One region of the Streptomyces sp. NPDC048278 genome, then DNA from elsewhere that is predicted to be linked to it. Evidence: riboswitches for the same ligand, from Rfam matches in the RefSeq annotation. Region 1 holds a riboswitch; each other region holds the start of a gene.

The links. Region 1 has a riboswitch for cobalamin ahead of AB0D74_RS27355 (ABC transporter substrate-binding protein). Riboswitches for the same ligand answer to the same signal wherever they lie in the genome.
Region 2: another riboswitch for cobalamin. It lies ahead of AB0D74_RS06515 (cobalamin biosynthesis protein); the one in region 1 lies ahead of AB0D74_RS27355 (ABC transporter substrate-binding protein).
Region 3: another riboswitch for cobalamin. It lies ahead of AB0D74_RS41035 (prenyltransferase/squalene oxidase repeat-containing protein); the one in region 1 lies ahead of AB0D74_RS27355 (ABC transporter substrate-binding protein).

Annotation. Positions count from the first base shown of each region.
Region 1 covers NZ_JBEZLP010000017.1:5,540-8,801, forward strand. The annotation lists gene AB0D74_RS27350 (iron chelate uptake ABC transporter family permease subunit) at 1-564, opposite strand, end outside; gene AB0D74_RS27355 (ABC transporter substrate-binding protein) at 561-1,601, opposite strand; cobalamin riboswitch at 1,656-1,833, opposite strand; gene AB0D74_RS27360 (hypothetical protein) at 1,891-2,346, opposite strand; gene AB0D74_RS27365 (GNAT family N-acetyltransferase) at 2,837-3,262, shown strand, end outside.
Region 2 covers NZ_JBEZLP010000003.1:68,351-71,612, forward strand. The annotation lists gene AB0D74_RS06500 (helix-turn-helix transcriptional regulator) at 1-106, shown strand, start outside; gene AB0D74_RS06505 (hypothetical protein) at 131-577, shown strand; gene AB0D74_RS06510 (DUF397 domain-containing protein) at 831-1,049, opposite strand; cobalamin riboswitch at 1,300-1,440, shown strand; gene AB0D74_RS06515 (cobalamin biosynthesis protein) at 1,553-2,503, shown strand; gene AB0D74_RS06520 (cobyric acid synthase) at 2,500-3,262, shown strand, end outside.
Region 3 covers NZ_JBEZLP010000036.1:98,617-101,878, forward strand. The annotation lists gene AB0D74_RS41030 (SCO2322 family protein) at 56-682, opposite strand; gene AB0D74_RS41035 (prenyltransferase/squalene oxidase repeat-containing protein) at 679-1,938, opposite strand; cobalamin riboswitch at 2,047-2,178, opposite strand; gene AB0D74_RS41040 (phosphotransferase) at 2,230-2,880, shown strand; gene AB0D74_RS41045 (antibiotic biosynthesis monooxygenase) at 2,877-3,251, opposite strand.

The DNA.
Region 1 (3,262 bases):
GAGCAGCCAGAACAGCACGCCCCGGGTGGTCTCGGCGTCCGCGGAGGTCAGCACGGTGAACGAGGTCAGCGCGGAGAACAGCTGCATCGCCGCGACCCCGGACAGGACGACCCGGTCCGTGCTGCCGCCGAGGGTGTGGCTGAGCAGCAGCACCAGGGCGAAGGAGAGCAGCGCGCCGAGGAAGGCGCCCGCCGACAGCGACACCGCTCCCCCGCCCACACCCAGCACCACCACGGCGACCGCTCCCGTGGACGCGCCGGAGGAGACGCCGAGCACGAACGGGTCGGCGAGCGGGTTGCGCAGCAGCGACTGCATGACCGCGCCGCACACGGCGAGTCCGGCCCCGCACACGGCGGCGAGCAGCGTGCGCGGCATCCGCAGGTTCCACACGATGCCGTCCCGCAGCGGCGCCAACGCGCTCTCGCCGAGCCCGAGATGGGCCGCGACGGACGCCCAGACGTCACCGGTGGAGATGTCGGCGGGGCCGATCGTCACCGCCACGGCGATCGACACCAGCAGCGCGGCCAGTCCCCCGCCGGTCAACAGGAGGGCGCGGAGGCTCACTTGGCGAGCCCGAAGTCACGCAGGCCGGCCGCGACCTTCTCGATCCCCTCGACCGTGCGGATGGACGGATTCATGGCCTGCCCGCTCAGCAGGACATACCGCTTCTTCTTGACGGCGGTCAGGTTGCGGGTGGCGGGGTTGGTCTCCAGGAAACGGATCTTGGCCGCGGCGGTCTCGGCGGTCTGCTGCTTGCGGGTCAGGTCGCCGATGACGATGACGTCGGGGTCGCGGTCGGCGACGGTCTCCCAGTTGATCTGCGGCCACTCGTCGTGGGTGTCGGCGAACGCGTTCTTCGCGCCGACGGCACGGGTGATGGCGCCGGGCGCGCCGCAGCAGCCGGCGAGGTAGGGAGACTGGGAGTTGGCGAACCAGTACATGAGGGACACGTCCGAGGCGTGCAGTCCGGCGGTGGCCGTGCGCACCCGCTTCGTCAGCTCGGCGACGAGCGTCTCGCCCCGCTTCTCGACGTCGAAGACGCGGGCCAGGTCGCGTATCTCGCCGTACACGGCGTCGAGGGTGAGGGGGGTGGAGCGCGATCCGTCGCCGCCGCTGTCGTTGTCCTTGCCCTCGGAGCAGTCGGACGGCGAGACGTACGTGGGCACGCCCAGCTTCTCGAACTGCCCGCGGGTGGCGACCCCGCCCTTGCCGAGGGTGGAGACGAACGAGGCGGTGACGAAGTCGGGTTCGGCGTCCAGGACCTTCTCGAAGGAGGGGTTGTTGTCGGCGAGGCGCGGCACGGACGCGTCGGCCTTCTCCAGGCCCTTCATCACCGGGTCGGTCCAGGTGGCCGTACCGGCCATGCGGTCGGCCAGGCCGAGGGAGAGCAGGATCTCGGTGGTGCCCTGGTTGAGGGAGACGGCCCGCTTCGGGGCCGACTTCAGGGTGACCTTGTCGCCGCAGTTGTCGAGGGTGACGGGGTATCCGGCGGCAGCGGTCCGCTCCGCCTTCGGGTCGTCGCCGTCGCCGTCGGAGGAACCGCAGGCGGTGAGCAGCAGGGCGGAGGTGAGGAGCAGGGCCGGGGTACGGAGCACGGGCATGCCTTTGGGGTCGGGGCTCGTACGCGGAGCCTGGCCTACGGACGTCCCTCCGCGCCGGGGCACGGAGGTGCCAGCAGGTCTTCGGACTCGGGTTCGTCCGGCCGGGGCGCCTTCCCGGTCTCCCAGTGGCGTGCGTGCCCCGCCCGTCCCCCTCACCGCTGCGCGTCAGCTCCGGATTCGCACCGGATTCCCTGACCACGGATGTGGCTCGACTGGCCCGTCGAGGCTATCAACTCCCTCGTACGGCCAGACCGTGCGCCCGGTCACGGGGGACGGCGCGAACGCTTCCTCAGACCTCGGCGGGCCAGACCGTCTCCACCGCCCCGGAGTCGGCGTCGTACACCCCCTCGGCCAGGCGGGCGAGCTGCGCGTCTTCGGCAACCGGTGCCCGTCTCGCGGTGCGGGCGACCCTGAAGCGCACAACACCTTCGGGATCACGCAGCCACTGCCGCACCCGGCCGGGCAGCCTGCCTGCCGGGGAACGCACAGCGAGGGTCACCGCCGCCTCGGCCAGGCAGGCGCGCGCGAGCGGGTGCGGCTCCGTCGCCTCGGCCACGAGCAGCAGGTCGAGATCGGCCGTCCACTCGACGGACGCGTCCCCGATCAGGGCCGCGGCCATGGACCGTACTTCCGGGTCACCGTCCGTCAGCGAGGGGCGGACCAGGCCGAGGCCCTGGGCGAGGAGCTCCGCCACGACGGTCTCCCACTCGACCTGAGCGTCGTACGACTCAGGCCTGGAACTCATGTGCTGTTGCTCTTCCCACTCGCCCAGAACGGCAGCGGTCGCGTCGAGAACGCCCAGCACGTCGGCCACCCATGCGGCACTCCGTCCTTCCAGCAACCGCAGGAGTCCCCGCACCGCTTCCGGGGTGGTGGCCTCGATGGACGCTCCGCCACCGACGCAGGCCCCTCCCAGAATGTCCCAGGCCGCGAGCCGGGCCCCACTCCGATCGTCCGCCTCGGCCAGCCCCCTCAGCAGACCCGGGATGTCTGTCGGCGCCACTGTCCCCCCGTCCGCAAGTTCCGTCGCCACAACCAGCCTAGAAGCCGATACCGAACTGATGCAGAAAATCCTGACGGAGGGGACAGGACACGGCCTCGGTCGCATGCAGAGCGGCCTTTTCGGATGCAGCCGATTTCACGGCCCCACCAGGGCGGCGAGATGTGGAGCGTGGTGGGTGCGGGGCCACTTTGTGGGGATGACGGCGGCGGGCGGATGACCGCACAATGCGCGGGTGGAGAACAACGTCGTCATCCGTCCGGCCGCCTCCGATGAACTGGAGGTCGTCGCCGAACTCCGATGGCAGTGGGTCCTGGAGAACCAGGACGCTCCCGTCACCGGGCGCGCGGAGTTCGTGCGGCACTTCGTCACGTGGGCGAGGGAGAACACGTCGTCGCACCGCTGCATGGTCGTGGTCCGCGATGAGGTGATCGTCGGCATGGCCTGGCTGGCGGTCCTCCCACGGGTGCCCAGCCCGCGTGCCCTGCACCGGGCATCGGGCGACCTCCAGTGCGTGTACGTCGTTCCCGGCGAACGCGATGGCGGCCTGGGCGGCCGGCTCATCGACGCGGTCCTGGACCGTGCTCGGGAACTCGGGCTCGAACGCGTCACCGTGCACTCCAGTTCCCGCGCGATCCCGGCCTACTCCCGCCACGGCTTC
Region 2 (3,262 bases), on a different contig from region 1:
CGCCCGATACCAGGAATGCTTCGCCTTGCTCACCGACATGGCGCTCTCGGACGACGACGCCGTCGCTCTGATCGATGACGCCGCACGGGACTTCGGCACCAGTTAGGCCATGGGCCCGACAGGAGGGGCGATGGGGCGGCTCACCGAACGACTCACTGCAGCACTGCGGCCCCGGGGACGTGAGCCGTCCGGTGTGACGGAGGGGACCGTTGCGTCCCCTGAGGAGCTGCAGAGTTCCGGTTCCCTGTCGGACAACGAACTGATCGACCGCGTCACGGACAACGCCCGGAAGACCAAGAACTACGAGGACATCCGAAATGGGGAGAAAGACCGGCGGATCGCGGAGGACAAGGCGTTCTCCAGGACCGCGATCCAGCGGTTCGTCACCGCAAGCCTGTGCACGGTCGCGGTCGTACTCTCCCTGGGCTTTCTCTGCTACGCGGCGCGTGGCATCCAACTGTCCATACCCAGGCCGATAGGTATCGCACTGGGACTCGCCGCCACGAGCGCGATCAGTGCGGTCGGTGTCGCTCTCGGTCGCTTTCTGCGGCGCTCCGGCCGGGGCGGGCGAGAGTGATTCTCACCAGACGACGGACCGGATCCGGGCCGTACCCCCATCCCACACCGCCGGCCAGGGCAACGGCCGTCGCCACGGCTCCCCAGACGATCAGCCTGTCCCTGGTGCCGTCCGCCAGAAACGAAGTCGCGGCCCCCACCACGCTCGCCGCCAGACCGCACACCACGCAGTACGCCGCAAGGACGAGCCAGTCCGGTCGGTGCACCCCGCGGCCCCCACTGTCGCTCCCCATCCGGTCCCCCTCCCAGGTCGGTCACATCGGCTCGGCGTCACTCAAGCCGCGCGATCTGAGTCCCACGAGGAACAGGTGCCACGGCTCGCACGCGAGACAGATGAAGGCCGAGCCGGTCAGGTCCTTCGAGTCGCGGACCAGCACCTCCCCCGCGACGACTGCGACCGCCACGCAGGTTTCGCCAGTCATCGAATAGCTGCTGATACGCCAGGCACTCGCGGACGGGCCCCCGTCGATCACACCGACCTCCTCGACTCGCGAATTGGCGCCTCGAAGGTGTCCGTTGATGCCCGTAAACCGTAGCGTCACCGCACGCAGCCGCGCAGGCCCCCCGAGGAATGGGTCGCAATCGCCCTCCGCCACTCGCCCTACCGCTCGCCGGATCCTCGGTTTCAGTCTAGGGAGACAGGGGCCGGTCGGCCAGTGAGCGAACCGGCCAGTGTGTGGGCCTCAGCACACTCCTCCGTTGCAGGTCAAAGGCAAGTTGACGGGTCTTCCGGGGCGTGGTGGACTTCCGGAGCCATGTACGGCGGCAAGGGAGGAAGCCGGTGTGAATCCGGCGCGGTCCCGCCACTGTCACCGGGGTAGCAGTCCCCGGAAGCCAGGAACTCCCACCGCCGGTCTCGTCGAACCAGGGCGCGGACACCCTGAGTGAGGACATAACGCCATGCGCGGCTGCCGATCGAGGTCGAGTACCCGGCCCGTTCCCGACCCCGTCGCCGACCCCTCGGCCGGCTGAGCCGATGGGTGCCGATCGCGTCTTCGCGTACGGTGCCGCCGCCGGCCTACTCGGTGATCTGCTGCTCGGCGATCCGCGCCGAGGGCATCCGGTCGCCGTGTTCGGACGGGCGGCAGGCGCCGTGGAGCGGGTGCTGTGGCGGGACCACCGCGGGTGGGGCGCGCTGCACACCGCGGTGTGCGCCGGCGGCGCCGTGGCGCTGGGCGCCGTGGCCCAGCGGGTCGTACGGCCGTCCACCGCCGCGTCCGTCGCTCTCACCGCCGCCGCCACCTGGGCCGTGGTCGGCGGTACTTCGCTCGCGCGCGAGGCCCGCGGCGTCGGGCGGGCCCTGGAGGCCGGCGACGTCGAGGCGGCCCGGGCGCGGCTGCCGCATCTGTGCGGACGGGATCCGCAGGCCCTGGACGCCGACGGGATCGCGCGGGCGGTCGTGGAGTCCGTCGCCGAGAACACGAGCGACGCGGTCGTGGGCGCGCTGGTGTGGGGAGCCGTGGCCGGCGTCCCCGGTCTGGTCGGGTTCCGCGCCGTCAACACCCTGGACGCGATGGTGGGTCACAGGTCGGCCCGGTACCGGCGGTACGGGTGGGCCTCCGCGCGCCTGGACGACGTGGCCGGATGGCCGGGGGCACGGCTCACCGCCGTACTGGCCGCGGCGGCCGGGGACGACCCGCGGGGAGCCGTACGGGCCTGGCGGACCGACGCGGCGAAGCATCCGAGTCCCAATGCCGGGCCCGTGGAGGCTTCCTTCGCGGGGGCGTTGGGGGTCCGGCTCGGGGGGACGTTGTCGTACGGGGGCCGGGTCGAGCACCGGCCGGTGCTGAACGGGGAGGGACGGGCCGTGGAAGTCGCGGACATCGGGCGGGCGGTGCGGTTGTCGCGGCGCGTGGGGTGGCTGGCGCTGGGGGTGAGCGCGGCGGGGGCCCTGCTGCGCGGATCGCGCTCGGGGCGGGCGTCATGAACAACGGAGGCCTCCTCGTCGCCGGTACCACCTCCGACGCCGGGAAGAGTGTCGTCACCGCCGGTATCTGCCGGTGGCTGGTGCGGCAGGGTGTGAAGGTCGCGCCGTTCAAGGCGCAGAACATGTCGCTCAACTCCTTTGTCACGCGCGAAGGAGCCGAGATCGGGCGGGCGCAGGCCATGCAGGCGCAGGCCTGCCGGGTGGAGCCGACCGCGCTGATGAACCCCGTGCTGCTCAAGCCCGGCGGCGAGCAGAGCAGTCAGGTCGTGCTGCTCGGCAGGCCCGTCGGCGAACTGAGCGCGCGCGGCTACCACGGCGGGCGGCAGCAGAAGCTGCTCGGGACGGTGCTCGACTGTCTCGCCGAGTTGCGGGGCACGTATGACGCGGTGATCTGTGAGGGGGCCGGCAGTCCGGCGGAGATCAACCTGCGCCGGACCGACATCGTGAACATGGGGATCGCCCGGAACGCCGGGCTGCCCGTGCTCGTGGTCGGCGACATCGACCGCGGCGGCGTCTTCGCCTCCTTCTTCGGGACCGTCGCACTGCTCTCGCCGGAGGACCAGGCCCTCGTCGCCGGGTTCCTCGTCAACAAGTTCCGTGGGGACGTCTCCCTGCTGGAGCCGGGCCTCGACATGCTCCACGGGCTCACCGGGCGCCACACCTACGGTGTCCTGCCCTTCCGGCACGGCCTCGGCATCGACGAGGAGGACGGGCTCCGGGTCTCCCTGCGCGGGACCGTCCGCGAGTCGAACACCGCCC
Region 3 (3,262 bases), on a different contig from region 1:
TTTCAGGGGCGCGAGGAACTGCGCGAGCAGCCCCCGCCCGCCCGTACCGTGGCGGTCACGCATTCTTGCGCCGCCGTGTCTGCCAGACGGCGCCCGCGGCCACCACCACGACGACCCCCACGCCGGCCGCGAGGCCGAGGGACGGGCCGTCGGCCGGCGGTGAACTGCCGGCCCCCGCCGCGACCTTCTCCCCGCAGCCGCGCGCCGGATACCCCCCGATCGCGCACAACAACGCGTTCGTGTCGTACCGCAGCGGCTTCGCCACCGCCGCCAGTGCCTCCGCCGTCGTCGCGTCCTCGGACACCACCGCGCACGCCGTCCGCCGCGCAGGCGGCCGTTCCCCCGACGGCGCGTCCGCCGTCGTGCCGAAGTCGACGACCAGGCCCACCCGTTTGCGGCCCCCGACGGCAGACGTGTCCGCGCAGATCGTCGCGAAGTCCGCCGTGCCGCGCGGGCGCGACGCGTCCGCGGAGTCCTCGCTCACCGCGAAGCGGAAGCCCTCGACCGAACCGTCGGCGGGCCGCGCGGTCGACGGCCCCTGCGTGGCGTACGTCCAGCGCGAGCCGTCGCGCTCCCAGAAGGACCAGTACCGGTAGCCGGTGGCCGCCGCAGGCCCGGCGGCCGTCGCGCACAGCGTCAGCGCGGCCAGGAGCGGCAGCACCGCACGGCGGACCGCGGTCACGGCTGCTGCTGCTTGCGACGGCCGCTGAACAGGAAGCCGATGCCGATCCCGGCGACGAGCCCGGTGCCCACGATCCACCACACGCTGTTGCCCGACTTCTTCGCCTGGCCGTGCTTCTCGGCCTGCTTCTCGGCGGCGGCCCGCGGGGCGGGTCCCGTCGCGTTCAGCGCCGTCACCAGGTCCGTGCCGCCGAAGTCGCGGGGGTCCGCGCCCATCGCGTGCGCGGCGAGGATCAGTTCGGCGTAGGCCGCGGGCCCGCTCTGCCGCGCCCACGGCACGGCGTGCGCCGCCAGCCAGGCGTACGGCTTCCGCGCCTGTTCGGTCCAGCCCTGCGCGGCGAGGGCGACGACCGCGTCGGCGGTGTTGCCGTAGTCCGGCTGCGGTGCGGCGCCGGGGAGCGCGGAGACGAGGTGGCCGGCCTTCGACATGGCGTCCGCCAGGTACGCGGCGCCGTTGCGGGCCACGTCCTCCCGGGCGAGGGCCTTGCCGGAACCGGAACCGGAACCGGATCCAGAGCCGGAGGCGGAGTCCGCGCAGTCGGGGGCCTTCGCCGGGGGCTTCCCGGGCGTCGTCACGAAGCCCTTGCCGAGGGCTCCGAGCACCCCGGCCGCGGTCGCGTCCGCGTTGGCGGCCAGCTTCCCCTGCTTGTCCGGCTGGTAGGCGAGGGCACCGCCACCGTCCTGGCCGCAGGGCAGGGACCACTGGGCGAGCAGGGCGTACGGCGACCTGTCCGCGCTCTCGCCGGTCGCCGCGAGCGCGCCGACGACCACGCCGGTGGAGTTGGTGTCGCTGGGCGAGCCCGGGGTGTAGCCCCAGCCGCCGTCCTTGTTCTGCTGCGACTTCAGCCAGGTCACGGCCTTGTCCGCGGCGGCGTCGTGGCCGCCGGCCGCCTTCAGCGCCTGTACGGCGGCGGCCGTGCTGTTGGTGTCGACGGCCACCTTGGCGTCACAGGCCGCCGTCGGCTCGGCGCGGAACGCGGCGAACGCGCCGTTCGCGCACTGCTGCCCGGCCAGCCAGTCCACCGCCTTCGCGGCCGGGGTCACTCCCACCGCGCGCTGGGCCAGCAGGGCGAGGGACTGGCGCCAGACGCCGTCGAACTTCGGGTCCGAGTCGCCGTACAGCCCCGACGGGAGCACCGCCGACGCGGACGGCGACGGGGAGGTGGTGCCGGCGGCCAGTGCGGTCGTCGCGGGTGTGGCGCTACCGATGACGGCGGTGGCGGCCAGCACCCCGGCGGTGCGGCGGAGGACGGTCATGATCGGCGGGTGCCTCTCCCTGCGGGGAGCCGGGCAGCACGGGACACCCCGGCGGCTCGGCTCCGTAAACCTCGACGGTGCCGTGCGACGACGGGTGCCGGCGCACATGAGCCGATCAACGTCCCGGGCGCGGCGGTCCGGCTTGCCGCAACGGGTGCGGCTCACGGTTGCGGGTCAGCGCCGGAATTGCACCGGCTTCCCCCCGTACGGGTGATGACGACCCGGCTACCTTACCGGCCGTCGGCGGAAAGCTGAGAGGGGGCTGTGCGGAGACCTCGTTATGGTCATGTCATGACGGGGAGACTGCTCGGTTCGGGGCGTTCGGCCGACGTGTACGAGCTCGACGAGGCGTGGGTGCTGCGCCGGGACCGGGACGGCCGGGGGGACGCGAGCGCCGAGGGCGCGCTGATGACGTACGTACGGGAGCGCGGGTACCCGGCGCCCCGGGTGCGGCCGTCCGCCTCCCGTACCGAACTGGTCATGGAGCGGCTGTCCGGGCCGACCATGCTGGCGGCGCTGCTGGCGGGGGAGACGGGCCCGGCGGAGGGCGGCGCGCTGCTCGCCTCGCTGCTGCGGCGGCTGCACGCCCTGCCCGGCCGGGACCCGGCCGACCCCGGCGCCCGGGTCCTCCACCTCGACCTGCATCCGGACAACGTGATCCTGACCCCCGACGGCCCCCGGGTCATCGACTGGACCAACGCCGAGGACGGGCCGCCCGGACTCGACTGGGGCATGTCCGCGGTGATCCTCGCCCAAGCGGCCCTGGGTGCCTACCCGTTGGCCCACGACCTGCTGACCGCCCTGCTCGCCGACCCGGGCGGCCTGACCGAGGCGGGGCTGGCGGAGGCTCTGCGCCGGCGGGCGGCCAACCCGACGATGAGCCGAGCGGAGGTCGAAGTGCTGGGGGAGGCGGGGCGGTTGATACGGGCGGTCGCCCTCTAGCGCGCCGGGTCCGCCGATTTCCCCCGCGTGAAACCGTGGCTCCGCTCCACCTTCGCCACGTGCAGGGTGTAGCTCTCGTACCACTCGGCCCGCCCGCGCTTCTGCGCCTCGCGGTGCTCGGCATCGGTCCGCCACTGCGCGAGCGCGTCGGCGTCGCGGAAGTACCCGACGGTGATGCCCAGCCCGCCGGGGGTCTGCGCGTGGTCCATCCCCAGGTACCCGGGGATGTCCTTCACCAGGTCCTCCATGCGGGCGTTGGTCTCCGCGTAGCCGCTCTGGTCCTCGGTGCGCACCGTGCTGAAGACGGCCACGTAGTAAGGGGGTTCATAGGCCTCGACGGGCCCGACAGGCGCTTCCTGGTGATTGCTCATGACGGCACCGT